DNA from 3 places in the Methylobacterium sp. Leaf89 genome. Region 1 is predicted to be linked to each of the others. Evidence: predicted binding sites of a transcription regulator. Region 1 holds the regulator's gene; each other region holds the start of a gene.
The links. Region 1 encodes PhoB, which activates phosphate uptake and scavenging genes when phosphate is short. Its sites were predicted from a motif close to TGTCATNNANCTGTCAT; they were not measured.

Region 1 (10,074 bases):
CGCCGGCATCGTCACCGGCATCATCCTGGCCCTGGCCCGCATCGCCGGCGAGACCGCGCCGCTGCTCTTCACCGCGCTTAACAACAACAGCTGGTTCGCCCCCAATCTGATGGGCGGCGTGCCGAACCTGCCCGTGATGATCTACCAGTTCGCCCTCTCGCCCTATCCGAACTGGCAGCAGCTCGCCTGGGCCGGCGCCCTCCTCATCACCGTCACGATCCTCGCCCTGTCGATCGTGGCCCGCTTCGTCATCAAGACCGAGCGGTCGCGCTGACCACCCGCGCGCCGCCTGTCCCCGCCGCTTCGCCCGATAGGATCTTGAACCGATGAACGCCGCCCCCGGGATCACGTCCGCGCAGCTCACCGGACGCCACAAGGCCGACGAGTCCTCACCGGTCCGCATCGCCGTCAAGGACCTGAACTTCTACTACGGCAGCTTCCACGGCCTGAAGTCGGTCAACCTCAACTTCCACGACCGCCAGGTCACGGCGCTGATCGGCCCGTCGGGCTGCGGGAAGTCCACCCTGTTGCGCACCTTCAACCGGATCTACAGCCTGTATCCGGACCAGCGCGCGGAAGGGGAGATCCTCCTCGACGGCCAGAACGTCCTGGATTCCGGGGTCGACCTGAACGAGCTGCGCTCGCGCATCGGCATGGTGTTCCAGAAGCCGACCCCGTTCCCGATGTCGATCTACGACAACGTCGCCTTCGGCCTGCGCCTCTACGAGAAGCTGCCCAAGGCCGACCTCGACATGCGCGTCGAGGAATCCCTGCGCAAGGCCGCCCTCTGGGACGAGGTGAAGGACAAGCTCAAGCAATCCGGCATGGGCCTCTCGGGCGGCCAGCAGCAGCGCCTCTGCATCGCCCGCACGGTGGCCCAGCGCCCCGAGGTGATCCTGTTCGACGAGCCGACCTCGGCCCTCGACCCGATCTCGACGGGCCGCATCGAGGAGCTGATCGAGCAGCTGCGTTCGGAATTCACCATCGTCATCGTCACGCACAACATGCAGCAGGCGGCGCGCATCTCGCAGTTCACCGCCTTCATGTATCTCGGCGAACTGGTGGAGTTCGGGCCCACCACGCGCATCTTCATGAATCCGGAAAAGCGCCAGACGCAGGACTACATCACCGGCCGCTTCGGCTGATCCTCCGCCGGCCGGTCTCGGCCCGCGTCCCCCATCACCGCCAGGGCGGGCCCCGGACAGGCGGGCCCGATCGAGGAGCGAACCCCATGCCCGACCACATCGTCAAATCCTACGATACGGACCTCGAGGACCTGCGCCGCTCGATCTCCGAGATGGGCGGCATCGCCGAGAAGATGATGACCGAGGCCGGCGAGGCCCTGGTGCGCCGGGACGCGCCCCTGGCCCAGGCGGTGATCGCCGCCGACGCCCGCCTCGATACCCTCCAGCGCGAGATCGAGGAGCGGGCGATCCTGCTCATCGCCCGGCGCCAGCCCCTGGCCATCGACCTGCGCGAGACCGTGACGGCGATCCGCGTGTCGAACGATCTCGAACGCATCGGCGACCTCGCCAAGAACGTCGCCAAGCGCGTCGTGGCGATCGCCGACCAGATCCAGCCGCAGAAGATCGTCATCGGCGTCCAGCACATGAGCGACCTGGTGCAGGAGCAGCTCAAGGACGTCCTCGACGCCTATGCCAGCCGCGACACCAAGGCGGCCCTCGACGTCTGGGAGCGCGACGACGCCATCGACGCCCTCTACAATTCCCTGTTCCGCGAGCTCCTGACCTACATGATGGAGGACCCGCGCAACATCTCGTTCTGCACGCATCTCCTGTTCGTGGCCAAGAACATCGAGCGCATCGGCGACCACACCACCAACATCGCCGAGACGATCCACTACCTCGTCACCGGCGAGAACCTCCTGGCCGAGCGCGAGCGCCCGAAGAACGACGCGTCCAACTACGCCACCGTGGACATGCCCGGCGCGGCCTGACCCCCGTGCCGGTCTGATCGAAAGCGCACGATGAGTACGCGTATCCTGATCGTCGAGGACGAGGAGGCCCTGACCCTCCTCCTCCGCTACAACCTCGAGGCCGAGGGGTTCATCGTCGACTCGGCCGCCCGCGGCGACGAGGCGGACCTGCGCCTGCAGGAGCAGGTGCCCGACCTCGTCCTGCTCGACTGGATGCTGCCGGCCCTGTCGGGGATCGAGCTCTGCCGCCGCATCCGCGCCCGGCGCGAGACCGAGCGGCTGCCGGTCATCATGCTCACGGCGCGGGGCGAGGAGGGCGACCGCATCCGGGGCCTCGGAACGGGCGCCGACGACTACATCGTGAAGCCGTTCTCGGTGCCGGAGCTCCTCGCCCGGGTCCGCGCCCTGCTGCGCCGGGCCAAGCCGGCCCACGTCGCCAACCTGCTGGTGGCCGGCGACATCGAGCTCGACCGGGTCAGCCACCGCATCCGCCGGGAAGGCCGCGAGATCCATCTCGGGCCGACCGAGTTCAAGCTCCTCGAATTCCTGATGCAGAGCCCCGGCCGGGTGTTCTCGCGCGAGCAGCTCCTCGACGGCGTCTGGGGCCACGACGTCTACATCGACGAGCGCACGGTCGACGTCCATGTCGGGCGCCTGCGCAAGGCCCTGAACCGCCCGCGCCAGAGCGACCCGATCCGCACGGTCCGCGGCTCGGGCTACTCCTTCGACGAGATGTTCGAGGCCGACGCCGAGTAGAAAGGGCAGCATAAAAGACTTTAAAATTATAACTTATACATCAAATACTAATATTTTATAATATGTAGATTTCTTCGAGTTGTATTCAAGAGGGTATTGATTTTACTGCGGATGAATTCTATTTTTCGAAATGAAATATTTGAAATACAATGTCTGAGAAAGTAAGTCTTCAGGTTATGCTTTGTAGCTTTTATTTATAGCTGCATTTACAAGAGCGGTTTGCAGTTTTGTCATTATGCCAAACGCTCTATCTCGGCGTTTAATTAACGTGGTCTCCGATGGGGATGCAGAAGATCCATGTGCAATCTCATTCCTAGGATCGCACAATTCAAAATTTATAAAAACCTCGTCTTCAAAAAAGGGTGTTGGATCTATTCCCGTCATTGAACACAATTGTTCCAAAACCTCGAACCGCAAATTTGACTTTGTGTCTATCATTTTTCGGAACGCATTTCTATTTATATTGTCTCTTGCCTGCATAACTTGTGGGAGGAGCATGACTGCGGTTTTAGCAGGTGCTCTACCAATTTCCTGTAGTCGGTTTAAATTATATAAGTAATAAAAGGCTGGGTGTAGATCTTTATATTTTACGTTCTTGTAACTTACATGCTCAAGATACCGTTGGAAACACGCGCGGCCAAAGCCCTCCCAATGCGCATAGAGGAGTGGCACCGCGGCTCGGATAAGCACAACTTTAGTTGCAAGATCTGTGCTTCTCATAGTAGTAATTAGTGATGTTAGCTCTTTTCGCCTCCATACAAGATCGGTATCCAGAATCTCCTGCAGGGCGCTCGGCGTTACTGGTTTCACTGCTGAAACCATTCTCTGCCAAATGGAAGAGTTTTTTGAATCCGAGTTGTGCCTCTAACACCACCCTTAGTAAAATCACTGACTTCGGCTCGTGTCCAGAGATCTTTTGCTCTTTGCAATACAAAACCTCCGGGATTGGATTTTCTTAGGATCGCTTTTCTATTTTGAGCAACTCCCAAAAAGATTGCTTCAAAACCTGCTTGGCCAACTTTACCGCTGAAGGTCCCGTTTCGATAACGTTTCAGTATATTTGGCTCACCTGTAGAGTGAACTAAATCGATTGTTTCCTCAAATATTTTTATGAGAGATTGCCAATTGCTTCCATCCTCATCTGCAATTTCTATAACACCGTTATTGAGGTACTCTTCTATATCCCACCTTTTGTCGTAATCGACAAACATGAATACCAAAAAGCGGGTTACGTAGTCCATCAGGGCTTGAGTTTCTATTCCACGTTCGCTCGGCTGCATGATCGCTTTGAAGCGTCGATCGGAGGCAAGTCGTTTGATTTCCGCAAATAGATCTCTGTTGAGCATGACAATTACACAGTTCCTGAGCTCCTGATCATTCGCTTGAGATCCATGACTGTTGAGGCGCTGAAATAGATCGTATTTTGCTTTTGTGTCGCTGGTCTTTTTGAGAATTTGGACGCCAATGCGGGCACGTTTTATTGAGATCTGTTGAGCCGGCGTAAGAGCAGTTGTGCCTGCTGGTCCATCATCCCAAGTAGTATTTGCAAGAGACGGCAAAGTTCTGGTCGCCTGCAGAACTGATGGTTGCGATTTTCTGCCAGCGGAATTTCGCAATAATCCTGCGAATTCAAGAATTGTTGATACTCGTTGCAGTCCATCAATGAGTTCCCAGGCGCCAGATGCCTGTTCGAACACAAATATTGACGGGATAGGAATGCCAATGAGCAGCGACTCTATAAAATGGCTTTTCTGATAAAGTGTCCACCTAAATAGGCGCTGAAATTCTGGATTGACTATAAGTTCATTGTCTCGATATACGTTCATCAGTTCGCCAACGGACATGTCATAAGAATCCGTCGCTACACTAAGTGCGCCGCGCTCAATTTCTTTGTCTAAAGACATAAGGACCTTCTCAGGCAAAAGACGGGTAGCTAAAACTAACCAAGATTCGTCATTGCGAATCAGGAATGGTCTCGTTCGTGCAGCGCTCGCCGTGGCTTGTCACGTGAAATTATTCGGATCGTTGTTCAGGCGAAAATCATCGCGTCGGTGGGCAGGTGGACGGTGAAGGCCTTGCCCTCGTCGACCCAGCCCGGACCGGCGGCGCCGTGGTTGATGCCGTTGGCTTCCTCGGCACTGCCGGCGAAGTGATGCTGGCCGGTCTGGGTGTTGTAGAAGCGCTCCAGGGTCAGGCCGCCGGGGGCGCCCGCATCCGCGTAGGCCTCGAAGGCCACGCCCTCGTACGTGTAGGTCGGCGCCGTCTTGAGGACCTGGTCCCGCTCGGCGACGCTCGTCGTGAAGAAGTGGGCGTTCGAGGCCGTGTCGAAGAACCGGAACACGTCCACCGTGTCGGCGCCCTGGGCCGGGGCCGCCCACGGGGTGCCCTCGTAGGTGAACCACGGCAGCGTCTTTTCGATCTGCGCCTTCTCGGCCGTGCTCGTGGTGTAGAAGTGATCCCCCGTATGGGTGTCGTAGAACCGATAGACCGCCGTGACGGCGGTGCCGGCGACCGGGCTCGTCTGTGCCGCCGCGGCCACCACCGGGGCGGGCGGCGCACCGTACAGGGCCTGGATCCCGGCGATGTCGCCGGCCGCCAGGGTCGTGATGCCCCTGTCGAGGATGGCGTTCATCACCTCGGGCTTGGCGTCGTAATGGTCGAGGCCGAGCGCGTGGCCGATCTCGTGCAACGCCACCAGGGAGAGATCCACGTTCTGGGTGCCGACGATGCGGGCGCCGGAGGCGTGCCAGCCCTCGCCGCTGTCGAAGGTCACCTCCGCGGACTGCATGCGCTGGCCGCTGTAGGAATAGGTGGCGTAGCCCAGGGTCTTGCCGAGCCCGTCGATCCCCCCGAGGGTGAAGTCGATCTGGGCGTTGGCCGTCGCGGCCACCTGCTGGAAGGCGATGTCGGCGGCGGCGGCCCAGGTGGCGAAGGCGGCCTGGAGGAGGCTCACGAAGCCGGTGGGGATCGTGCCGTCGACGGCCCAGGTGACGGTGCCGCCGCCCGTGCCTGCCGCGCCCGTTCCCCATCGCGGACCTTCCAGCGCATAATCCCCCATCGACCGCCCTCCCGTGCGTTCGGGCCAGGGTCGGCGGCAGAGGTTGCGAAATCCTTACCGGACCGGCCGCCACGCGTCGGGGCGGCGCGTCCTCACACGATGCTGCGCACCACGCCGCCATCGACGCGCAGCGCCGCCCCGCTGGTGGCGCTGGCGGCCGGGCTGCAGATGTAGGCGACCATGCTGGCGACCTCCTCGACGGTGGCGAGGCGGCCGATCAGCGAGGTCGGGCGGTGCTCGGCCACGAAGGCGCGGCCGGCAGCGTCGAGGTCGACGGCGCCCCCGGCTCCGCCGTCCTGCCCCTGCGCCATGCTCTTCATGAAATCGGCGACCCCCTCGGACAGGGTCGGCCCCGGCAGCACGCTGTTCACGGTGACGCCGCTGCCCGACACGGTCTCGGCGAGCCCCCGGGCCACGGCGAGCTGGGCGGTCTTCGTCATCCCGTAATGGACCATCTCCACCGGGATGTTCACGCCGGATTCGCTGGAGATGAAGACCACCCGGCCCCAGCCGCGCGCGACCATGCCGGGGGTGTAGGCCCGCGCGAGGCGCACGCCGCTCATCACGTTGGTCTCGAAGAACCGCTGCCAGTCCTCGTCCGGGATCTCGAAGAACGGCTTCGGCTCGAAGATGCCGGTGTTGTTCACCAGGATGTCGACGTCCGGCAGGCCGGCGACCACGCGGGCCGCCCCGTCCGGACTGGCGACGTCCCCGGGCGCCCCGATGAAGCCGGCACGGCCGGTCTCGCGCTTCAGGCGGTCGACGGCGTCGCGGACGCGGTCCTGCGTCCGCCCGTTGATCGCCACGTTGGCGCCGAGTTCGCCCAGGGCCTTGGCGATGGCGTAGCCGATGCCGCTGGTGGAGCCGCTGACGAGGGCGCGCTTGCCGGACAGGTCGAGGTTCATGGGATCGTCCTTCGGAGAGGCACTGATCCGGGTCAACGCGCAGGTCGGGCCCTGGTGCGATCGCGGCGGATGCGTCAGGCGCGGGGCTGGCGCCGCAGGACGCTGGTCACCGCCCCGAGGCTCGCCAGCGCGACGGCGCACCACAGGGTCGCGGTCACCGGCCCGGCCGGCGGGCCGCCCTGGTGCAGGCCGAAGATCACCGCCACCAGGGCCGCGCCGAAGGATTGCCCGGTGAGGCGGGCGGTGGACTGCATCCCGCTCGCCCCGCCGCTGCGGTCCCGCGGGGCGCTGGTGATGATGACCTTGTTGTTGGGCGACTGGAACAACCCGAAGCCGAGGCCGCACAGGGTCAGGCGCCAGGCGATGTCGGGATGCGACGCGCCCGCGGGGAGGAGGGCCGTCGCCGTCAGGCCGGTGGCCATCAGGGCGAGGCCGAGGCCGCCGAGCAGTCCCGGGGCGTAGCGGTCGGCGAGGCGCCCCGAGATCGGGGCCATCAGGGCGATGGCCAGGGGCCACGGCGTCATCAGGAAGCCGGTCTGGGTCTCGGAGAGGTGCAGCACGTCCTGGAAGTAGAAGGGCAGGGCGACGTAGGCCATCATCTGGGCCGCGAAGGAGGCGACCGAGCTCGCCATCGACAGGGCGAAGGCGGGAATCCGCAGGAGGTCGACGGGCAGGAGCGGGCGCGCCAGCCGGGTCTGGGTCCGGACGAACACCGCGCCGAACGCCAGGGCCGCCCCGATCTCGGCCAGCGCCAAGCCTCGGGTCGCCGGGTCGCCGAGGCCGTCGACCCCGATGATGAGGAGCCCGAAGGTCACGGCGTTGAGGAGGGCGCTGCGGAGGTCGAAGCGCCCGCCGCTCCGGGGCGTCACCGGGAGGGTGCGGGCCCCCACCGTCAGGGCGATCAGCCCCACCGGCAGGTTGACCAGGAACAGCCAGGGCCAGCTCGCCACCGACAGGATGGCGGCCGCCACCGTCGGACCAGCGGCGGAGGCCATGGCCACCACCAGGGCGATGTTGCCGACGCCGCGCCCGATCATCCGCTGCGGGTAGATGAAGCGCACCAGGGCGGTGTTCACGCTCATGATGCCGGCGGCCCCGAGCCCCTGCGCGATCCGCGCGGCCACCAGGGCTTCGAAGCTGGGGGCGAAGGCGCAGGCGACGGACGCCGCCGTGAAGACGGCGAGACCGGCGAGGTAGATCCGGCGATAGCCCAGGATGTCGCCCAGGGCGGCCAGGGGCAGCAGGGCGGCCGTCACCGCGATCTGGAAGCTGTTGGTCACGAAGATCGCCGCGGAGGGCTCGACCCCGAGGTCCTTGGCCATCACCGGCAGGGCGACGTTGACGATGGCGCCGTCGAGGACCGCCATGGTCATGGCGAGGCCGATCGCGAGGAGCGCCAGCATGCGTTCGCGCACCGGAATGCCGTCCAGTCCGGGCTCGGGCGGTGTCCGGGGCGGGAGATCCTGGTGCGGGAGATCTTGACCCTGGGAGGGATCCTGATCCCGGGACGTCGTCCGGTCCGGGGAGGAAGGTCGGCCGCGCGGATCCGGGCCGGGAACGTCGGTGGTCATGGCCGAGCCCTGGGACGCCGGGCCGGAAACCGCAAGGGCCGGGGAAACGCGGCGTGTCGTTTGTCACCGGGATCGGGCGACGCTGGTGCGGAACCTGCGCTATGTCAGCCCGGTGCGTAGGATTGCGCGCCGTTGCCGGGACCCCACATGGACGCGCTCCTCAAACTCTCCGCCCTGCTGCTGGCGGCCCTGCTGTCCGTGGCGCCCGCCGCCGCCCAGCCGACCGCCAACGACACGGCGCCCCTCGGCATCGCCCTGGAGGGCTTCGCCTACCCGTACCCGGTCTTCTATCTCGAGCGGATGCGCGACGGCGAGCGCCAGCGCCTCGCCTACATGGACGTGCCCGCGGAGGGACAGGCCAACGGCCGGACCGTCCTGCTGCTGCACGGGCGCAACTTCCCGTCGAGCTACTGGCAGCCGGTGATCCAGGCCCTGACCCGCGCTGGCTACCGGGTGCTGGCCCCGGACCAGCTCGGCTTCGGCAAGTCGGCCAAGCCCGTGGGGCCCTACACCTTCGACGCCATGGCGGCCGACACCGTGGCGCTGCTCGACTCCCTCGGCCTGGCCCGGGTCGACGTGGTGGCCCATTCCATGGGGGGGATGCTGGCGGTGCGCCTCGCGCGCAATGCCCCGACCCGGGTCAACAGCCTCGTCCTCGAAGCGCCGATCGGCCTGGAGGATTACCGGTTCACGGTGCCGCCGGTCTCCGACGCCACCCTGCTGCGCCTGGAGGGCGACGCCACGGCGGAGTCCTACCGCCGCCAGCTGATGACGAACTACGCCCTGTCGCTGCCGGCCTCCGCCATCGAACCCTTCGTGGCGCTGCGCGAGCGGGTGAAGGGCTCGGGCGAGTATCCGCGCTGGCTGCAGTCCTTCGTCAATGCCTACCAGGCGATCTGGGGGCAGCCGGTGGTGCACGAGATCCCGCTGCTCCCGGTCCCGACCCTCTTCATCATGGGCGAGAACGACCACAACGCCCCCGGCAAGCCCTTCGCGCCGGAAGCCCTCCGGGCCGGGATGGGGCGCAATGCCGAGCACGCGCGGACGCTGGCCGGCCGGATGCCGAACGGCCGTGCCGTGGTGCTGCCCGGCATCGGGCACCTCGTCCACATGGAGGCGACGGACCAGTTCAACAGCCTGACGCTCGAATTCCTCGACGGCCACTGAGCGCCGGGCCACCACGACGGGAGAGACGACATGAGCGTGCGCATGGATGTCGGCGTGATCGGCCTCGGACGGATGGGCCGCGGCATGGCGGCGAGCCTGGTCCGGGACGGGCACAGGGTCCGGGTCTGGAACCGCTCGGCCGGCGCGGCCGACGGGCTCGACGGGGTGGTCCCGGTGGCGAGCGCCGCCGAGGCCTTCGCCGGGGATGCGGCCATCACCATGCTGGCCGACGACGCGGCCCTGCGGGCGGTGATCGTGGAGGGGGGCCTCCTCGACGGCGCCGGGCGCCCGGGCCTGCATCTCTCGATGAGCACGATCTCGGTGGCCCTGGCGCAGGAGCTCGCCGCCATCCACGCCCGCGCCGGCGTGCCCTACATCGCCGCTCCGGTCTTCGGACGCCCGGACGTCGCCGAGGCCGGCGCCCTCAACATCGTGGCGGCGGGCGAACCGGCGGCCATCGACCGGGCCGGGCCGCTCCTCGACGCCCTGGGCGCCCGGACCTGGGGCTTCGGGACCGAGCCGCACCGGGCCAACGCGGTGAAGCTCGCGGGCAACTTCATGCTGATCGCGGCGATCGAGGCCATGGGCGAGGCGGCCGCCCTGGCCGAGGGCCACGGGGTGACGGGGGCCGACCTCCTCGACCTCCTGACGAACACCCTGTTCGCTTCCCCCGTCTACAAG
Region 2 (10,074 bases), on a different contig from region 1:
TGGGGTCGGTCTCCTCCGGCGCGGAGATCCTCGCCGGCGGCTCCATCCACGTCTACGGCGCGCTGCGCGGCCGGGCCATCGCCGGCGCCGCCCGCAACCCCCGCGCCCGCATCTGCTGCCGCAAGTTCGAGCCCGAGCTTCTCGGCATCGACCGCCTCGTCCGTACGGCCGAGGAGATGGGCAACCACTTGCGCGGCAAGGCCGTGCAAATCTGGCTCGATGGCGGCGCCATCAAATTCGCATCCTTGGATTGAGGAGACAGCTCATATGGCCAAAATTCTGGTCGTGACATCAGGCAAGGGCGGCGTCGGCAAGACGACGACGACGGCGGCCCTCGGCGCGGCGCTCGCGCAGGCCGGCAAGAGCGTGGCGGTGGTCGACTTCGATGTCGGCCTGCGCAACCTCGACCTCGTGATGGGCGCCGAGCGGCGCGTCGTCTACGACCTCATCAACGTGGTCAACGGCGACGCCAAGCTCAACCAGGCCCTCATCCGCGACAAGCGCCTGGACAAGCTCCACCTGCTGCCCGCCTCGCAGACCCGCGACAAGGATGCGCTCACCGACGAGGGCGTCGCCCGCGTCATGGACGAGCTGCGCGAGAAGTTCGACTGGGTGATCTGCGACTCCCCGGCCGGCATCGAGCGCGGCGCCACGCTGGCCATGCGCCACGCGGATGTGGCGGTGGTGGTCACCAACCCCGAGGTCTCCTCGGTGCGCGACTCCGACCGGATCATCGGCCTGCTCGACTCCAAGACCCTCAAGGCCGAGCGCGGCGAGACCATGGAGAAGCACCTGATCCTCACCCGCTACGACCCTGCCCGGGCCGATCGCGGGGACATGCTCAAGATCGAGGACGTGCTCGAGATCCTCTCGATCCCGCTGCTCGCCATCATTCCGGAGAGCATGGAAGTCCTGCGCGCCTCCAACGTCGGTTGCCCGGTGACCCTGAACAACCCGCTCTGCGCCCCGGCCCGCGCCTACACCGACGCCGTACGCCGCCTCAACGGCGATGCGGTCCCGATGTCGGTCCCCACCGACAAGAAGTCCTTCCTCGACAAACTCTTCACCCGGAGGGCAGCATGAGCCTCCTCAACATGTTCAACCGGCGCGGTTCGGCGCCGGTCGCCCGCGACCGCCTGCAACTCATCCTCGCCCATGAACGGGCGGGGGTCGGCGGCTCCGATCTCGTGATGGTGCTGCGTGAGGAGATCCTCGCGGTCATCGCCAAGCACGTCGAGGTCAACAGCGACAAGGTCCAGATCCGCCTCGACCGCGGCCAGGACATGTCGACCCTCGACATCGATATCGAGCTGCCGCTCACGGCCGTCGCCAAGGCCGGCCCCGCAAAGGTCAAGGCGGCGAAACTCGCCGCCGCATGACCCTCCGCGCAAGCATCCCGGCCGGCACAGCCGTCAGGCCCCGATGAACAACCCGGCGAGCGTCGCGCTCGTCAGGTTGGACAGGGTGCCGGCCAGGATCGCGCGCAGGCCGAAGCGGGCGATCTCCGCCCTGCGCTCGGGCGCGAGGCTGGCGAGGCTCGCGAGCTGGATCGCCACCGAGGTCAGGTTGGCGAAGCCGCAGAGCGCGAAGCACAGGATCGCGGCCGTGCGCGGATCGAGGCTGCCCGCCTTCAGGACCGGCGAGAGCTGCGCGTAGGCCAGGAACTCGTTGAAGGCGATCTTCTGACCGAGCGCCCCGCCGACGAGGCCGGCCTGGTCCCAGGGCACGCCCATCAGCCAGGCCAGGGGCGCGAACACCGCGCCGAGGAGGCCCTCCAGGCTCAGGGCGGGATAGCCCGCGAGGCCACCGGCCCAGCCCATGAACCCGTTCAGCAGGGCGATCAGCCCCGTGAACGCGATCAGCATCGCCCCCACCGAGACCGCCACGGCGAGCCCCTTCTGGGTGCCGTCGGCCGCCGCCTCGATCACGTTGACCGCCCGCGTCTCCGCGAAGGTGACCCGCGTGGAGGTGACCCGGCTCGGCTCCGTCGTCGGCACCAGGATCTTGGCGTAGAGAAGCCCGCCCGGCACCGCCATGGCGCTGGCCGCCAGGAGGTACTCCATCGGCACACCCAGGGCCGCGTAGCCGGCCAGAATCGTGCCCGCCGTGGAGGCGGCCCCGCTCGACATCACCGCGAACAGCTCGGCCGAGGTCAGCGCCCCCAGGAACGGGCGCAGCGCGATGGCGATCTCGCTCTGGCCGATGGCGATGGTGATCACCGCCGAGAAGGTCTCGATCCGCGAGGTGCCGATCACCCGCTGCAGCGCCGCGCCGATGCTGCGCGCGGCCGCCTGCATCACCCCGAAATGGTAGAGCACCGCGATCAGCGCCGAGACGTAGAGGATCTGCGGCAGGATGCGCAGGGCCAGGATGAAGCCGCTGCCGCCGAACAGCTCGAACATCCGCGGCTCGACGAGGCCGCCGAACAGGAACGCGGTGCCCCGGTCGCCGTAGTTCAGCACGGTCTGGACGAAGCCCGCCGCCGCCGCGAGGCCCGTCCGGCCCGCCGGGATGAACAGCACCAGGGCCCCCAGCGCCACCTGCAGCGCCAGGGCCGAGAGGACCACGCGGGGCGAGATCGCCCGCCGGTGGGTGGAGAACAGCACGGCCACGGCCAGCAGCAGGGCGAGGCTCATCCCTGCGTGAAAAAGCTTCTCGACCATGCCGCCCCGCTGTTCTGCCTTGCGCGGAGCAAGCCCGATGCCGGGGCGTTTGTCGCGGGTGAAATGGCGCTGTCTCCCGGCGCCGGCGGGGAAGGATTGCCGGAGACAGGGCCGCCCGCGTGGTTCCGCGCCTCCACTCCCTCCGCCGCGCCCGGCCGGTCCTCTCCGGGCGCTCGCGCCTGCCGCGGGACGAGATCGCCGGGTGAAACGCCGCCGAGACCAAGCGCCCGCTCGTCACACCGTCGATCCGCACCGCGCGGGTGCTGCCGCCGACCCGGGACACCGGGAAGTTCGGCCTGACCATCGAGGGGCTGGTCCTCGGCGAGGTCGAGAACGGCGCGCGTCTCGTCCTGGTGATCTGCGGCCTCGCGGCGCTGGCGGTCGACCACATGATCCGCCCGCGCGGGCTCGTCAAACGGCGCGGCGGATCGTAAGCCGGCTCTCTGTCGCGGCGGGGCGTGCCTGAAAACACCGCGACCGCCGCACGATCGTCATCGAAGCGTCACGTCCCGTCGCGAACGGTGCGCCAAACGCCTCTGGGAGCCTTTTCCGCATGGACTTCTTCCGCCGCTTCACCGTCCTGATGTGTGCGCCGAACTTCGACCCGGACGATCTCGAGGGCGTGCGCGTCCAGCAGATCATCGGCTCCGTGGAGAAGCTCGGCTTCGAGGTGGTGCGGGCCCGCCGCGTCGAGGATGCGGCCATCGCGGTCCAGACCGATTCGGCCATCGGCTGCATGGTGGTGGACTGGGGCAAGCGTGGCCTCGACGGCAAGGCGGCGGCCCTCATCAACCTGATGCGAAAGCGCGGGCTGGAGATGCCCATCGTCATCATGGTCCGCCGCAAGCGCCTGGAGGACATCCCCGTCGAGGTGCTGGACTTCATCGACGGCTACATCTTCCTGGCGGAAGAAACCCCGGACTACATCGCCCGCGGCCTGGTGAGCCGCGTGAAGCAGTATGCCGAGACCCTGAAGACGCCGTTCTTCGGCGCGCTGGTGGATTACGCCGAGCAGGGCAACCAGCTCTGGACCTGCCCGGGCCACAACGGCGGCATCTTCTACAACCGCTCGCCGATCGGGCGGATTTTCGTCGAGCATCTCGGCGAGGCGGTGTTCCGCGACGACCTCGACAACTCGGTGCTCGATCTCGGCGATCTCCTCGTCCACGAGGGCCCGGCCCTGAAGGCGCAGAAGGAGGCGGCCGTCATCTTCGGGGCGGAGAAGACCTACTTCGTCCTGAACGGCACCTCGGCCTCCAACAAGATCGTGCTCTCGGCCCTGGTCGCCGAGGGCGACCTCGTGCTGTTCGACCGCAACAACCACAAGGCCGCGCATCACGGCGCGCTGTTCCTCGGCGGTGCGATCCCGGTCTTCCTGGAGACTGACCGCAACGCCTACGGCCTGATCGGCCCGATGTACCACGAGGCCCTGGACGAGACGCGCATCCGCGAGAAGATCCGCACCAACCCGCTGATCACCGACACGGAGGCCTGGCGGCGCGAGCGGCCGTTCCGCGTCGCGGTGGTCGAGCAGTGCACCTATGACGGCACGATCTACAACGCGCAGATGATCCTCGATAAGATCGGGCATCTCTGCGACTACATCCTCTTCGACGAGGCCTGGGCGGGCTTCATGAAGTTCCACCCGCTCTTCGCCGGCCGCTTCGCGATGGGCTTGAAGGGCCTCGACGAGACCTCGCCGGGCATCATCGCCACGCAATCGACCCACAAGCAATTGGCGAGCTTCTCCCAGGCCTCGCAGATCCACACCAAGGACAGCCATATCCGCGGCCAGACCCGGCGCATCGAGCACCGGCGCTTCAACGAGACCTTCCTGGTCCACGCCTCGACCTCGCCGTTCTACCCCCTGTTCGCCTCCCTCGACGTCGGCGCGCAGATGATGAAGGGGCGCTCCGGCGTCGTCCTGTGGGACGACACGATCCGCCTCGGCATCGAGTGGCGCAAGAAGGTCCGCGCCATCCGCCGCGAGTTCGAGGAGAAGGAGGGCGATCCGCTCAAGCGCTGGTTCTTCGATCCCTTCGTGCCGGACACGGTCGAGGGACCGGACGGCAAGGTGCCGTGGGAAAGCCTCTCGACGGACGAACTCGCCGGCAACGTGAAGTACTGGGAACTGACACCCGGCGCCGACTGGCACGGCTTCACCCACGTGGCGCCCGACTACGCCATGACCGACCCCAACAAGCTCACCGTGCTGACCCCGGGTTTCAACCGGCACACCGGGGAATATGCCGCGCACGGGGTGCCGGCGCCGATCGTGGCGCAGTACCTGCGGGAAAACCGCATCGTGCCGGAGAAGAACGACCTCAACTCGCTGCTCTTCCTGCTGACGCCGGGCGTCGAATCCTCGAAGGCCGGCACGCTGATCTCGGGGCTGGTCGCCTTCAAGCGCCTGCACGACGACAACGTGCCGTTGGAGGAGGCGATGCCCGAATTCGTCCGGCGCCGGCCCAACCGCTACAAGGGCGTGCGCCTGCGCGACCTGTGCGCCGACTTCCACGCCTTCCATCGCGAGCACGGCACCAGCACGCTCCAGCGCAAGCAGTTCGAGCCGGGGCACCTGCCCGAGATGGTGATGACGCCGAAGGAGGCGGTCCAGCAGCTCACCCGCAACAACGTCGATTACGTGCCGATCGCCGAAGCCGAGGGCCGCGTGGCGACGACCTTGCTTCTGGTCTACCCGCCGGGCATCGGCACGGTGCTGCCGGGCGAGCGATTGGACGAGCGGGCCAAACCCATGCTGGACTATTTCAAGATGTTCGAGCGCTCCGCGAACCTGTTCCCGGGCTTCGAGGCCGAGATCCAGGGCGTGTTCCGCGACGTCGATCCGGACGGCACGATCCGGTTCCACACGTATGTCATGCGAGAGCCCCGCGTCATGCGCGAGGGGCGCTGATGGCGGGCGTGGCCGAGAGCGATCCCGACCTCGTCATCCGGCCCTCGTCGGATGCCGACGTGCCGGACATGGTGGACATCTACGCCCACCACATCCGGCGCGGCGTCGGCGATGTCGGGGATTTCGAGGAGGACCCGCTCCATCCCGACGACCTGAAGAAGCGTCGGAAGGCCATGCGCAAGAAGCGCCTGCCGCACCTCGTGGCCGACCGCGACGGGATCGTGGCGGGCTACGCCTACGCGGTGCCGTTCCGCAAGCGTCCCGCCTATCGCTACACCCTCAAGCACTCGATCTACGTCCACCACGCGCACCTGAACGCGGGGATCGGCCGGCGCCTGCTGCCGGCGCTGATCGAGGCCTGCGCGGCGGGCGGCTACCGGCAGATGATCGGTTACATCGACGCCCAGAACGAGGCGTCCCTGCGCCTCCACGAAGCCTGCGGCTTCGTCCGCGTCGGGCTCTTGCCGGCGGTGGGCTACAAGTACGGGCGTTGGAGCGACAGCGTCATGGTGCAGTGCGCGCTCGGAACCGGGTCCACGGACCAGCCCGGCACCTGGACCCGCACCGTGGAGGCCGTGGTGGCGGGGCACGACTGGATCGGAAAGTAGCGCGCCGGCGCCGGAGGCGCCCGCGCAGGGATCCGGCCGCCTATTGCTGCGCGCGGTTGATCAGCGTCTGCAGCGCCCGGGCCACCGCCTCGCTGACGTTCTTGCGGTACTTGCGGTGGACCAGCTGGCCGTTGTGATAGATGTCGTGCTCCACGTAGAGCTTCTCGCCGTCCCACCGGACGATGTTGTCGGTCTCGGTGGTTTCCTCGACGCCGAGATCCTCGCGAAAGGTAACGCCCCCGGCTTGCGCAAACATGGCTCGTCCCTGGTGATCGAAGCGATTTTCCGGCGTGCCGGAGGGGTATCTTAGGCAGACGGCGCGTGGCGCGCTACCCGAAACGGGGCTCAGCGCACCGTGACCTGATCCTTGATCCGCTCATAGACCGCCCGGCTGAGGACGCGCTTCGACAGGAGCTCGCCGACGGAGGCGTAGGGCCGCTTCTGCACGATGGCGCGCCCGATCATGCCGCCGCCCCGGAGGCCGTTCAGCTCGGCGACGGTTCCGGTGTTGAGGTCGACGATCGCGACGCCCCTCGGCCCGGCCGTCTCGGCGGCGGTGTCGATGGCCTCCTCGCCGGCCGACGGGGGCGTCGGGCGGGAGGCGGTCCCGAGGTCCGGGAGGGCCGGCGCCGGGTCGCTCGGCGCTGGCGAATGGGGCGACGGCGCCGTCGGTGCGGGCGCCGGCAGGGGCGCATTCGGTGCGGGCGTCGGCGGCACGGCGGCTTGTGGCGCCGGGGCGGGCACGGCCTGCGGCAGGGGCGCCGGCGCCACCGGGGAGACGGGCCGCGTCACGGCCGGCGGCACCGCCGCCTGGGTTCCGGCGGCCCCGGTCTCCGGGGCCGTCCGGGTGATGGGCGTCTCCGGTGTTCCGCTGTCCTGCGGACGCAGCATTTGGATGATCCCGGCCAGGACGGCTGCCACCACGATGAGAATGCCGACCCGCAGGACCGCTGAACCGCTGAGCATTGTGAGGGCGGCCTCGCGCCTGAGAAGAGGATGAACGCCTAACATAGGCGATAAAGTGAAGTCTCGCCGGCGAATCGCCTGTCCTCAAGAGCTTGAAGACGTTGGCCGGTCCCGCGCTGACATCTGCGCGACTGGGTGCGGCGTCTGCGGCATCGACGGAGGTGCCGCTCCCGGTCATGGTCCCGGCCGATGCCCGACCGTCTCTCCCCTCTGACCGTCCTATCCGCGCGCCTCGGCGCCCTGCGCCACCTCCCGGCCCTGGCGCGCCTCGTCTATGCCGCGAGCCCCCGCCTGCTCGTGGTGAGCCTCGGCCTGCGTCTGGCGCGGGCGAGCCTGCCCGTGGCGATGCTCTACCTCGCCAAGCTCATCCTCGACGCGATCGTGGCCGAGCATGCCCGGCCGCATCCGGGCGGCCTCGGGCCCGAGGCCTGGCTGTCCGATCCCGCCCTGCGGCACCTCGCCATGCTGGTGGCGGCGGAGTTCGGCCTCGCCATCCTCGCCGACCTCCTCGGGCGGGCCAGCACCCTGGTCGACGGCCTCGTGGCCGACCTCTACGGCACGTCCGCCACCCTGAAGCTGATGCGGCACGCCGCCGAGCTCGACCTCGAGCAGTTCGAGGACAGCGCGGAGCAGGACCGCCTCGAGCGGGCCCGCCGTCAGGTCACCGGCCGCTCGAACCTCCTGTTCCAGCTCTTCGGTCAAGGGCAGGATCTCATCACCCTCGTGGCCTTCGCGCTGGGCCTCGTGGCCTTCGCGCCCGGGCTGATCCTGCTGCTCGTGATCGCCCTGGTGCCGGCCTTCCTCAACGAGACCTACTTCAACCGCGAGGGCTATCGGCTGGCCTGGACCCGGACGCCCGAGCGGCGCGAGATCGACTACCTGCGCTTCCTCGGGGCGAGCGTGGAATCCGCCAAGGAGGTCAAGCTGTTCGGGCTGAACGGCTACATCGCCGAGCGCTACCGGGGGCTGGCGTCCAAGCTCGTGGCCGACAACCGCGCCCTGGCGCTGCGCCGCGCCGGCTGGGGCGGGGCCTTCGCGGCCCTAGGCACGCTGGCCTACTATCTCGCCTACGCCACCATCGTCTGGCGCACCGCCGCGGGCCAGTTCTCCATCGGCGACCTCGCCTTCCTGGCGGGCTCCTTCCAGCGCCTGCGCGGCCTGATCGAGGGGCTGCTCCTCGGCTTCTCGCAGATCGCCGCCCAGGCACAGTATCTCGACGACCTGTTCTCGTTCTTCGCCGTGGTGCCGGCGATCCGCTCACCCGCGAACCCGGCGCCCCTGCCGCGTCCGATCCGGAGCGGAATCGTCTTCGAGGCGGTGGGATTCCGCTATCCCGGCACCGACACCTGGGCGGTGCGCGACCTCAGCTTCCACCTCGCGGCCGGAGAGGTGCTGGCCCTGGTGGGGGAGAACGGCGCCGGTAAGACCACCATCGTCAAGCTGCTCACCCGGCTCTACGACCCGACGGAGGGCCGCGTGCTCCTCGACGGTCGGCCCCTCTCCGCCTACGACCTCGAGGACCTGCGCGGCCGCATCGGCGTGATCTTCCAGGATTTCGTGCGCTTCAGCTTCACCGCCCGCGAGAACGTGGCCGTGGGCCGCATTGAGGCGCGCGACGACCCCGACCGGATCGCCCGTGCGGCCGGGCGCAGCCTCGCCGACGGCGTCATCGGCCGGCTGCCCCTCCAGTACGACCAGCCGCTGGGCAAGCGCTTCGCCGAGGGCGTCGACCTGTCGGGGGGCGAGTGGCAGAAGATCGCCATCGCCCGCGCCTACATGCGCGAAGCCGAGATCCTGATCCTCGACGAGCCCACCGCCGCCCTCGATGCCCGGGCCGAGTTCGAGGTCTTCCAGCGCTTCCGCGAATTGAGCCACGGGCGCACGGCGGTGCTGATCTCGCACCGCTTCTCCACGGTCCGCATGGCGGACCGCATCCTGGTCCTTGCCGGTGGTCGGGTCATCGAATCGGGCAGTCATGCGGAGCTGCAGGCGCTGGGTGGCCGCTACGCCGAGCTGTTCGAGCTGCAGGCGGCCGGCTACCGCTGAGCCGGCCTAGACGCCGAGGGCGTCGCGATAGGCGGGCGCGAGGCGCAGGCCGAGGGGCAGGGGGGAGCGCGGCGGCGGCGCGCGCACGCACTCGCTGAAATACGCCAGGGTGTCGAAGATGACCGCCTCGGTGAAGGGCTTGGCGATCACGCCGGCAGCCCCTTCGAATCCCTCGGGCAGGTGCTGGGCATTGGCGGTGACGAAGACCAGGATCATGGCGGCATCGTCCCGCAACGCCCGGACGATGTCGATGCCGGACGAGCCGCCGCGCAGCTGGAGGTCGACGAAAACGAGATCCGGCCGCACCTCGCGGGCGATCCCGATCGCCTCCGCGGCGGTCGCCGCGCTGCCGAGGACGACGTGGCCGGCATCCTCCACGAGGAATTCCAGCTGCATCAGAATGAGCGCCTCGTCTTCCGCGATCAGTACCCGGAGGGGTTCGCTCACGTGCTGTCCTTGGCGCCCGGGGATTCGCGCGGGAGGCGAATGTCGATCGACGTTCCGGGATCGCCCGGTTGCCAGGCGATACTGGCATTCAGCTGGCGCGCCAAGCTCTCGATCAGGCGCTTGCCGAAGGAGCGCGTGCCGACGACCTCCTGGGGCATGCCGATGCCGTCGTCGATGATCCGGATGCCGAAGTAGCGTCCATCGGGCTGGACCCGGATCGAGAGGCGTCCCGGCCGGTTGCTGGGGAAGGCGTGCTTCAGCGCGTTGGTGATGAGCTCGTTCATCATCAGCGCCACGGGCGGTGCCTTCTCCACCGGCACCTCCACGGGCTCCAGGTCGAGGTGCAGGCTGATCTCGGATCGGCCGGAGCCGCGCACGAGGTCCGTGGCGAGCTCGCGGGCGAACTCGGCCACGTCGAAGCGCTCGACGT
Region 3 (10,074 bases), on a different contig from region 1:
ACGACCCACGACCACGCAGAACGACCGTTGCGCCGGTCGCCTCGGCCACGGCCTCGATCATCGCATTCGCGACCGGCACGACGATCACCGCGTCACCGACGAGTCCTGCCGCAACTCCGGCGACCAGCGCGCCTAGCGTATCGGCGAGGTGATCGACGGAATCGGGATCGGCAGGCCGCGCCACGAAGATGAGAGCCGAAAGCATGCGCGCGCATACCGTATTTTCGCGTAGCGCCAAGCCACATCGCGGCGACGCAGACGACGCAAATGGGTAGAAACGCGACACGACACGCGTTCTGCCTGAAATTTTTGCAGCGACCCGAACATTTGTTCATGATACGTTCTCGTCCGATCCCAACGGATGAACACCGCCTATGCCAGCCGACGCCACTCGCCCATCGTCCGCCGGCCCCGCGGCTGCGCGACGCCTCGGCGAGACCACATTGCAGCCGATGGGGCGGCGGGGCCGGGGTGCCACGGCCAATCCGAGCGGACGGTACGAGGCGGCCCGACGGGAAACCTTCGACGACGGCTGGTCCGGGAATGAGGAGGCGGTCCCCGTCCGGACTGAGGTGCGGCCGGAGCGTGCCCGCACGCTGATCACCCGCAACACCTCGCCCGACATCTCGTTCGATCGCTCGATCAATCCCTACCGCGGCTGCGAGCACGGCTGCGTCTACTGCTTCGCCCGTCCGAACCATGCCTATGTCGGCCTGTCACCGGGCCTCGACTTCGAGACCAAGCTGTTCCGGAAGGTGGGTGCCGGCGCTCTGCTCGAAACGGAGTTGTCGGCACCGGGCTACCGTCCCGCCACCATCGCCCTGGGCACCGCCACCGATCCCTACCAGCCGATCGAACGGGAGCATCGCGTCACCCGCGCGGTGCTGGAGGTCCTGGCGCGGTTCCGCCACCCGGTCGGCATCGTGACGAAATCGAATCTCGTCGTGCGCGATCTTGACCTCCTCACCGACCTCGCGCGCGACGGTCTCGTGAAGGTCGCGATCTCGGTGACCACCCTCGATCCCGTCCTGGCACGCCGGCTGGAGCCCCGCGCGCCGCATCCGCAAAAGCGCCTGGACGCGATCGCCCGCCTGAGCGCCGCGGGCATTCCCGTGATGGTCATCGCCGCGCCGATCATCCCTTCTTTGAACGACCACGAGCTCGAGGCGATCCTCGCCCGGGCCCGGGGGCTCGGCGCCGTGGAGGCGAGCCACGTACTCCTGCGCCTGCCGCTCGAACTCGATGATCTGGTGAACGACTGGTTCGCCGAGCATTACCCAGGTCGCCAGCGCCACGTCATGTCGCTGGTCCGCGCCGCGCGGGGCGGAAAGGCCTATGACGCCGCTTTCGGCACGCGGATGACCGGCACCGGCGCCTATGCCGACCTGATCCGCCAGCGCATGCGGCTCGCCCGGCAGCGCCTCGGCTATCCCGAAGTCCGTCGTCGCCTGCGCGTCGACCTGTTCAGGGTTCCGCGCGACCAGTTGAGCCTGTTCTGAGGTCGTGGGCGCGCGTGAAGCTGAGCCGATGATGGGGCGAGCGGCCGCGGTGTGCAAGGCCGGCGAGATGGGTGCGCGTGCCGTAGCCGACGTTGCTCGCCCAGCCGTAGTCCGGGTAGCGCCCGGCCAGCCGACGCATCAATGCGTCGCGCAGGGTCTTGGCCACGATGGAGGCGGCGGCGATCTGCGGCACCAGCCGGTCGCCGCCCACCACGGCGCGGCCGGGGAGGGCGAGTCCCGGAATCGTGTCGCGGCCGTCGACCCAGACCGGTGCGTCGAGATGCAGGCCGAGGACCGCGCGCCGCATGGCGTCGAGGGTGGCGGCGCGGACGTTGATCCGGTCCACCAGCGCGCGCGATCCGGCCGCCACCGCGACGCGGGCCCACGCCCGGATGAGTGGAGTCAACGCCTCGCGCTCGGCCGCCTTCAGGCGCTTGCTGTCGTCGAGACGCGCCAGAAGCTCGGGCGGGAATGCAGCCGGCGCGAACCACACCGCCGCGACGATCACCGGGCCGCAGAGGGCCCCCCGCCCAACCTCGTCGCAGCCGATCACGGCCGGGTAGGTCTCCGCCAGGCGCGGGTCGAAGGGCGGCATCGGCAGGGTCCGGGCAGGGGGCTGATCCCTTCCCCTAGCGTGCGCGGTCAGTCGGGTCCACGCGTCAGCCGAGTTCGACGATGCCCCGCGATGGCGTGCCCGCGGCCCGTACCCGGACGGACGTGCTGCCATGGGCTTGAGCGATGTTGTCGTAGAACTGCCGCGCGCTCTCGGCCCAGGTGTACCGCAGGGCTTCGTTGCGGCAACTCTCCCGCGGAATTGCCAAGGCGGCCAGGGCGGCCGCACGCAAGTCGTGATCGAGGACGCCGGCACCGGTCCGGCCGATGACGTCGAGGGGCCCGGTGACGGGATAGGCGGCCACTGGGACGCCACAGGCGAGGGCTTCGAGAAGCACGATTCCGAAGGTGTCGGTCAGGCTCGGAAACACGAAGACGTCGGCAGCGGCGTAGAGGGCGGCGAGGGCGGCGCCGGTGCGGATGCCGAGAAAGCGGGCCGCCGGCGCAATCCCCGCGAGGCGCGCCCGATCCGGGCCGTCGCCGACGACGACCTTCGTTCCAGGCAGATCGAGGCGCAGGAACGCCTCGAGGTTCTTCTCCACCGCGAGCCGTCCCACCGAGAGGAAGATCGGCCGCGGCAGCCCGGCAAGGTCCGGCGCATCCGGCGGGCGAGGCCGGAACAACTCGGTGTCGACGCCGCGCGTCCAGCGCATCAGGTTGGTGAAGCCGCGCGCGTGGAGGTCGCGCTCCAGGGAGGGGGTCGAGACCATGGTGCCGTTGGCCGCGCCATGGAACCGGCGCAGCCAGGCATAGCTCCAGGTTTCGGGCACGGGGGCCCGGGCGGAGAGGTATTCCGGGAAGCGGGTGTGATAGCTCGTGGTGAACGGACGGCCATGGGCGAGGCAGTATCGCCGCGTGGCATAGCCCACGGTCCCTTCCGTGGAGATGTGGACGTGGGTGGGCTGCAGATCGTCCCAGAGGCGCGCCACGTGCCGCTTGGTGGCGCAGGCGACCCGAATCTCGGAATAGCCCGGCAGGGGCAGGGAGGCGAAGTCCTGGTGGGTCAGGAACACCGGGTCGAAGCCGTAGGTAGCCCCCGCCGCGGCCATGTTCTCCAGGGAGCGGACCACGCCGTTGACTTGCGGATGCCAGGCATCCGTCGCGATGAGGAGCCTCACGCGACCGCCCGGGCTCCGTCGGGCCGCGTGCGGCCGACGAGATCGGTCCGCCCGGCGCGAGCCCTCAGCAGGCTCGGATAGTGCAACACCTCCATGGTGCCGTCGTAGTGCTCGACGATGGCGGTGCAGGATTCCACCCAGTCGCCGGTGTTCAGGTAGGTGAGACCGTTGATCTGCCGGTTGGCCGCGTGGTGGATGTGGCCGCAGATCACCCCGTCGGCCCCGACGCGCTTGGCCTCGGCGCTGAGCAATTCCTCGAACTTGCCGATGAAGTTGACGGCGTTCTTGACCTTCAGCTTGGCCCAGGCGGAGAGCGACCAGTAGGCGAGGCCGAGGCGGCGGCGCACGGTGTTGACGTAGGTGTTCACGAAGAGGGCGAAGGTGTAGGCGCCGTCGCCCAGGAACGCGAGCCACCGGGCATGGCGGACCACCATGTCGAATTGGTCGCCGTGGATGACGAGGTAGCGCTTGCCGTCGGCGGCCTCATGCACCCGCTGATCGGCGATTTCGATGCCACCGAAGGTCATGCCGATATAGTCGCGCAGGAACTCGTCGTGGTTGCCCGGGACGTAGACTAGCGTCGAGCCCTTGCGAACCTTGCGCATGAGCTTCTGCACGACGTCGTTGTGGCTCTGCGGCCAGTACCAGCCGGACTTGAGTTGCCAGCCATCCACGATGTCGCCGACGAGGTAGATCTCGTCCGCATCGTAATCACGCAGGAATTCCAGCAGCAGATCGGCTTGGCAACCCTTGGTCCCCAGATGCATGTCGGACAGGAACAGGGTCCGGACGCGGGTCGTCTCGGTGTCTTCGCCCACGTTCGCCTCCGGGACAGCCTCCGATCCCTGGAGCCAAACCGGATTCCCGTATCAGTTTGATGACGTCGGCCTCGCCAGACCGGCCGCCTTCGGCGCCGCGACGTAAGCTCTTCTTCCACAAAAAAAATTTTGATTTGAGACCAAGTATTTCGGGTTTTCCTTTCGGCGGGAAGCCGGGCATAGTCCCGCTCAAGGTGCCCAACCGGGCGGCGTTCGAGAACGCATGACCGGAGCCCATCGAGGCGAACTAAGGGTGCCGTCCCCGGGGACGACGACGCTGAAACGGCCCAGCGGTCAGCGCGTGTCGCGCGACCCGGCCCATGGAGAAGAGGCTTGTGGTATTCGGTGGCGCGCGCGGCGACGGGCGTCGAAGGGCTTCCTTCGACGCGGGCGGACCTGGGTCCTGTATCCGTCCACAGGTCGCGCACGTACGAGTTCGTCCCGCGATTCATCTAACCAGCGGCCGCTACGAGCACTCGGGATCGTCCCGGGACGCCCCGTGCGATCCGCTTCAACCCTCGGCGCATCATTGTCGCCGCACGCCAGGGCGCGTGTGGTCACTAACGTGAGAAACGGAGAAAACATCATGGCGGCAACGCGACGTCCCGGCCGGAACCACCTGTTCGTCCCGGGCCCGACGAACATCCCGGATCGCGTGATGCGCGCGATGATGGTGCAGTCCGAGGATCACCGTTCGGTGGACTTCCCCACGCTGACCAAGCCGCTCTTCCAGGACACGAAGGCCGTCTACGGTTCGACCGAGGGCACCATCTTCCTGTTCCCGGCCTCCGGCACCGGCATCTGGGAATCCGCCCTGTCCAACACCCTGTCGCGCGGCGACAAGGTCCTGGCCGCCCGCTTCGGCCAGTTCAGCCACCTCTGGATCGACATGGCCCAGCGCCTCGGCCTGGAAGTCATCGTCCAGGACGAGGAGTGGGGCACGGGTGCGAACCCGGAGCGGATCGGCGAGGCCCTGCGCGCCGACAAGAACCACGAGATCAAGGCCGTCATGGTCGTCCATAACGAGACCGCCACCGGCGTCACCAGCGATGTCGGTGCCGTGCGCAAGGCGATCGACGCCGCCGGCCACCCGGCCCTGCTGTTCGTCGACGGCGTCTCCTCGATCGGCTCGCTCCCCTTCAAGATGGACGAGTGGAAGGTCGATTGCGCCATCGCCGGCTCGCAGAAGGGCCTGATGCTCCCCGCCGGCCTCGGCGTGATCTGCGTCAGCCAGAAGGCGCTCAAGGCCGCCGACACCTCGTCGGGCCAGAACGACCGCCTCGCACACGTGTACTTCGACTGGGCCGACCACCAGAAGCAGAACCCGGCCGGCTACTTCCCCTACACCCCGTCGCTGCCGCTGCTCTACGGCCTGCGCGAGGCCCTGGCCTGCCTTAACGAGGAAGGCCTCGAGAACGTCTACCACCGCCATCACGTCCTCGGCGAGGCGACCCGCCAGGCCGTGGCCGCCTGGGGCCTGAAGACCTGTGCCAAGGAGCCCAAGTGGAACTCCGACACGGTCACGGCCATCCTGGTGCCGGAGGGCGTCGACGCCGCCGCGATCATCAAGCACGCCTACGTGCGCTACAACCTGGCGCTCGGCGCCGGTCTGAGCCAGGTGGCCGGCAAGGTGTTCCGCATCGGTCACGTCGGTGACATGAACGAACTGTCGCTGCTGGGCGCCATCGCGGGTGCCGAGATGTCGATGCTCGATCACGGCGTGAAGGTCCAGCCCGGCTCCGGCGTCGCCGCCGCCTCGAGCTACCTGCGCGAGAACCCGCTCTCGAAGTCCTGAGCCTCCCCGGGTTCCGGATCTTTCGAAGCCAGACGTTCGGCCGGGATGGGTTCGCCCATCCCGGCCACGACCTCGACCCCACCCGTGACGTGCCCTATCCGAGACTTGGCCGGATCGGCCAGAGGATTCCATGACGAAGAAGATCGTGTTCCTCGACCGCGAGTCCCTGGACGCCAACGTCCGTGAGTTCAACTTTCCCCACGAGTACGTCGAGTACGAGTCGACCTGGACGCCGGAGGGGATCGTCGAGCGCCTGAAGGGTGCCGAGATCGCGCTGATCAACAAGGTCCCGATGCGGGCCGAAACCCTGAAGCAGCTCCCCGACCTCAAGCTGATCGCGGTGGCCGCCACCGGCACCGACGTGGTCGACAAGGAGGCCGCCAAGGCCCAGGGCATCACCGTCGTCAACATCCGCGGCTACGCCTTCAACACGGTGCCCGAGCACGTGATCGGCCTGATGTTCGCCCTGCGCCGGGCCATCGTGCCCTACGCCAACTCCGTGCGCCGGGGCGATTGGGCGAAGTCGACCCAATTCTGCTACTTCGACTACCCGATCCACGACATCGCCGGCTCGACGCTGGGCATCGTCGGCTACGGCGCGCTCGGCAAGTCCATCGCCAAGCGGGCGGAAGCCCTCGGCATGACGGTCATCGCCTACGACGTGTTCCCCCAGGAGGGCCTCGTCGATTTCGAGACGATCCTGCGCGAGTCCGACGTCATCACGCTGCACGCGCCGCTGACGCCCGAAACCCGCAACATGATCGGGCGCGAACAACTCGCGAAGATGAAGAAGCACGCGCTCCTCATCAACACCGCGCGCGGCGGCCTCGTCGACGAGGAGGCTCTGGCCGAAGCCCTGAAGGCGGGCACCATCGGCGGCGCCGGCTTCGACGTGGTGATGACCGAGCCGCCCAAGAACGGCAACATCCTGTGCGAGCTCGACCTGCCCAACCTCATCGTCACGCCGCACGTGGCCTGGGCCAGCAAGGAGGCCATGCAGATTCTCGCCGACCAGCTCGTCGACAATGTTGAGGCCTTCGTCGCCGGCAAGCCGCAGAACGTAGTGTGACGCGGGCCCGCGCTCCCCACTCGCGCGGGGGCGCATCGTGATCGCCGAAGCGATCGACCAAATCGAAACCAAACGCCAGCCGTGCCGAGCGCGGAACCGACAGGGATCCTGAAGACATGAAGAAGCTGCTGTTCCAATTCGACACCGACGCCGTCCCGAGCGTGTTCGACGTGGTCGTCGGTTACGATGGCGGCGCGGATCACATCACCGGCTACGGCAACGTCACTCCGGACAATGTCGGCGCACTGGTCGACGGCACGATCTACACCCGCGGCGGCTCCGAGAAGAAGTCGACGGCGATCTTCGTCGGCGGCGGCAGCATGGCGGCCGGCGAGGCCGTGTTCGAGGCGGTGAAGAAGCGCTTCTTCGGCCCGTTCCGCGTCTCGATCATGCTCGATTCCAACGGCTCCAACACCACCGCCGCCGCCGGCGTCGCGCTGGTGCAAAAGGCGGCCGGGTCGCTGCAGGGCAAGAAGGCCGTCGTGCTCGCGGGCACCGGCCCGGTCGGCATGCGCTCGGCCGCGCTCCTCGCGCAGGAAGGCGCCGACGTCATCCTGTGCGGTCGCTCGCTCGAGAAGGCCCAGGCCGCCGCCGACCAGATCAACACCCGCTTCAAGGTGAACATTAAGGCCGCCGAGACGCCCGACGCCGCCTCGCGCGCACAGATCGTCAAGGGCCAGAACCTCGTGTTCTCGGCCGGCGCCATCGGCCTCGAGCTCCTGCCCGAGGACGCCTGGAAGGACGAGGCCAGCATCGAGTTCGTGGCCGATTACAACGCTCAGCCGCCCCTCGGCTTCGGCGGCATCGAGGCCATGGACAAAGGCAAGGATCGGCACGGCAAGAAAGTGTTCGGCGCGCTCGGCATCGGCGGCCTGAAGCTCAAGCTGCACCGCGCCTGCGTCGGCCAGCTCTTCGACAACACCGAGCAGGTGCTCGACGCCGAGGCGATCTACGCGCTCGCCAAGAAGATGGCCTGATCGCCATGGCGGAGAAAGAGAATCCCGCGCACGAGACGATCCAGACCTTCCTGGATGGTCTGGCGAGTTCAGCGCCCACGCCCGGCGGCGGCGGAGCCGCCGCCATCTCGGGCGCCATGGGTGCCGCCCTCCTCAGCATGGTGTGCAACCTCACCATCGGGAAGAAGAAGTACGTTGAGGTCGAGGGCGAGCTCAAGGAGATCCTCGGACAGTCCGAGGCCCTGCGCGCCGAACTCACCGGCATGATCGCCGACGACGTCGAGGCCTTCGACGCGGTCATGGGCGCCTACGGGCTTCCCAAGACCACCGACGAGGAGAAGGCCGCGCGGGCGGACCGGATCCAGGCCGCCCTCAAGGTCGCCACCGACGTGCCGCTCGCCTGCTGCCGCGCCTGCCGCAAGGTCATCGACCTCGCCCAGACGGTCGCCGACAAGGGCAACCTGAACGTGATCTCGGATGCCGGTGTTGCGGTGCTCTCCGCGCATGCGGGCCTGCGCAGCGCGGCCCTGAACGTCTACGTCAACGCCAAGGGCCTCGACGACCGCGCTTTCGCCGACGAGCGCCTGCGCGAACTCGAAACCCTCCTGGGCTCGGCCGGGCCGCTGAACGAGTCCATCTATGAGGTCGTCAAGGCCAAGGTGAACTAAGGCGCGATCCGACCCGGGACCCGAGGTGAATCGGCCTCGGGAACGTCCGGGCGGTTCCGCGAGGCATCGGCTCAAGACAAACCGGACGATCAGAGGTAACAAGAGCTGCTCCCGACGCCATCGGGGCAGCTCTTGTGCAAATTGAATACAGTTCACCGTCCCTCAAGGCAGAGTGAACGGTAATTTAAAAAAATATAAATGGCGAAGCACTTTCCGTGAAGTGAAATTTACGAGACAGTCGCCCCAAGAAAGAAACGCCGAGGAGAACGCTGATGGACGTGCACGAGTACCAGGCCAAGGAACTGCTTGCCGGCTTCGGTGTCGCCGTTCCCAAGGGAGCCGTGGCCTTCAGCGCCGACCAGGCGGTCTACGCCGCGACCGAGCTCGGAGGATCGTTCTGGGCCGTGAAGGCGCAGATCCACGCCGGCGCCCGCGGCAAGGCCGGCGGGATCAAGCTGTGCCGGACCTACAACGAGGTGCGCGACGCCGCCAAGGACCTCCTCGGCAAGCGCCTCGTGACCCTCCAGACGGGGCCCGAGGGCAAGCCGGTCCAGCGCGTCTACGTCGAGACCGCGGATCCGTTCGAGCGCGAACTCTACCTCGGCTACGTCCTCGACCGGAAGGCCGAGCGCGTCCGGGTCATCGCCTCCCAGCGCGGCGGCATGGACATCGAGGAGATCGCCGCCAATGAGCCGGAGGCGTTGATCCAGGTGGTCGTCGAACCCGCCGTCGGCCTGCAGCAGTTCCAGGCCCGCGAGATCGCGTTCCAGCTCGGCCTCAACATCAAGCAGGTGTCGGCCGCCGTGAAGACGATCATGAACGCCTACCGGGCGTTCCGCGATTGCGACGGCACCATGCTGGAGATCAACCCCCTGGTCGTCACCAAGGACGACCGGGTCCTGGCGCTCGACGCCAAGATGTCCTTCGACGACAACGCCATGTTCCGCCGGCGCAACATCGCCGACATGCACGACCCCTCGCAGGGCGACCCGCGCGAGGCCCAGGCCGCTGAGCACAACCTCTCGTATATCGGCCTCGAGGGTGAGATCGGCTGCATCGTGAACGGCGCCGGCCTCGCCATGGCCACCATGGACATGATCAAGCATGCCGGCGGCGAGCCCGCGAACTTCCTCGATGTCGGTGGCGGCGCCTCGCCGGACCGGGTCGCCACGGCCTTCCGCCTCGTCCTGTCGGATCGCAACGTGAAGGCGATCCTCGTCAACATCTTCGCTGGCATCAACCGCTGCGACTGGGTCGCGCAGGGCGTCATTCAGGCGGCGCGCGAGGTGAAGATCGACGTGCCGCTGATCGTGCGGCTCGCCGGCACGAACGTCGAGGCGGGCCAGAAGATCCTGGCCGAGAGCGGCCTCGACCTCATCACCGCCAACAGCCTGTCCGACGCCGCCGCCAAGGCCGTCGAGGCCTGCGCCGCGACCAAGCGCGCCAACTAAGAACGGGGAGGATACGTCATGAGCATTCTGATCGACGAGAAGACCCCGATCATCATCCAGGGCATCACGGGCGACAAGGGCACTTTCC

Region 2: ASF18_RS08715 (Orn/Lys/Arg decarboxylase N-terminal domain-containing protein) is a predicted target of PhoB. The motif match lies at 3,153-3,169, and genes of this name have one in related genera.
Region 3: ASF18_RS18150 (UDP-2,3-diacylglucosamine diphosphatase) is a predicted target of PhoB. The motif match lies at 4,096-4,112, and genes of this name have one in related genera.

The regions. Positions count from the first base shown of each region.
Region 1 covers NZ_LMML01000008.1:29,503-39,576, reverse strand. Annotated here, with positions in the region: gene pstA (phosphate ABC transporter permease PstA) at 1-274, shown strand, start outside; gene pstB (phosphate ABC transporter ATP-binding protein PstB) at 327-1,145, shown strand; gene phoU (phosphate signaling complex protein PhoU) at 1,232-1,957, shown strand; gene phoB (phosphate regulon transcriptional regulator PhoB) at 1,988-2,692, shown strand; gene ASF18_RS22785 (DUF262 domain-containing protein) at 3,499-4,596, opposite strand; gene ASF18_RS03585 (matrixin family metalloprotease) at 4,722-5,750, opposite strand; gene ASF18_RS03580 (SDR family oxidoreductase) at 5,843-6,655, opposite strand; gene ASF18_RS03575 (MFS transporter) at 6,730-8,058, opposite strand; gene ASF18_RS03570 (alpha/beta fold hydrolase) at 8,374-9,393, shown strand; gene ASF18_RS03565 (NAD(P)-dependent oxidoreductase) at 9,436-10,074, shown strand, end outside.
Region 2 covers NZ_LMML01000023.1:129,768-139,841, reverse strand. Annotated here, with positions in the region: gene minC (septum site-determining protein MinC) at 1-254, shown strand, start outside; gene minD (septum site-determining protein MinD) at 268-1,083, shown strand; gene minE (cell division topological specificity factor MinE) at 1,080-1,379, shown strand; gene ASF18_RS08720 (nucleoside transporter C-terminal domain-containing protein) at 1,413-2,663, opposite strand; gene ASF18_RS23615 (hypothetical protein) at 2,924-3,097, shown strand; gene ASF18_RS08715 (Orn/Lys/Arg decarboxylase N-terminal domain-containing protein) at 3,217-5,577, shown strand; gene ASF18_RS08710 (GNAT family N-acetyltransferase) at 5,577-6,185, shown strand; gene ASF18_RS08705 (hypothetical protein) at 6,226-6,441, opposite strand; gene ASF18_RS22910 (helix-hairpin-helix domain-containing protein) at 6,531-7,151, opposite strand; gene ASF18_RS08695 (ABC transporter ATP-binding protein) at 7,341-9,197, shown strand; gene ASF18_RS08690 (response regulator) at 9,204-9,644, opposite strand; gene ASF18_RS25050 (histidine kinase dimerization/phosphoacceptor domain -containing protein) at 9,641-10,074, opposite strand, start outside.
Region 3 covers NZ_LMML01000029.1:590,616-600,689, forward strand. Annotated here, with positions in the region: gene ASF18_RS18130 (hypothetical protein) at 1-205, opposite strand, end outside; gene ASF18_RS18135 (PA0069 family radical SAM protein) at 375-1,499, shown strand; gene ASF18_RS18140 (ribonuclease HII) at 1,465-2,094, opposite strand; gene ASF18_RS18145 (glycosyltransferase family 1 protein) at 2,159-3,229, opposite strand; gene ASF18_RS18150 (UDP-2,3-diacylglucosamine diphosphatase) at 3,226-4,047, opposite strand; gene ASF18_RS18155 (aminotransferase class V-fold PLP-dependent enzyme) at 4,634-5,842, shown strand; gene ASF18_RS18160 (D-2-hydroxyacid dehydrogenase) at 5,973-6,911, shown strand; gene ASF18_RS18165 (NADP-dependent methylenetetrahydromethanopterin/methylenetetrahydrofolate dehydrogenase) at 7,028-7,888, shown strand; gene fchA (methenyltetrahydrofolate cyclohydrolase) at 7,894-8,535, shown strand; gene ASF18_RS18175 (malate--CoA ligase subunit beta) at 8,808-9,986, shown strand; gene sucD (succinate--CoA ligase subunit alpha) at 10,005-10,074, shown strand, end outside.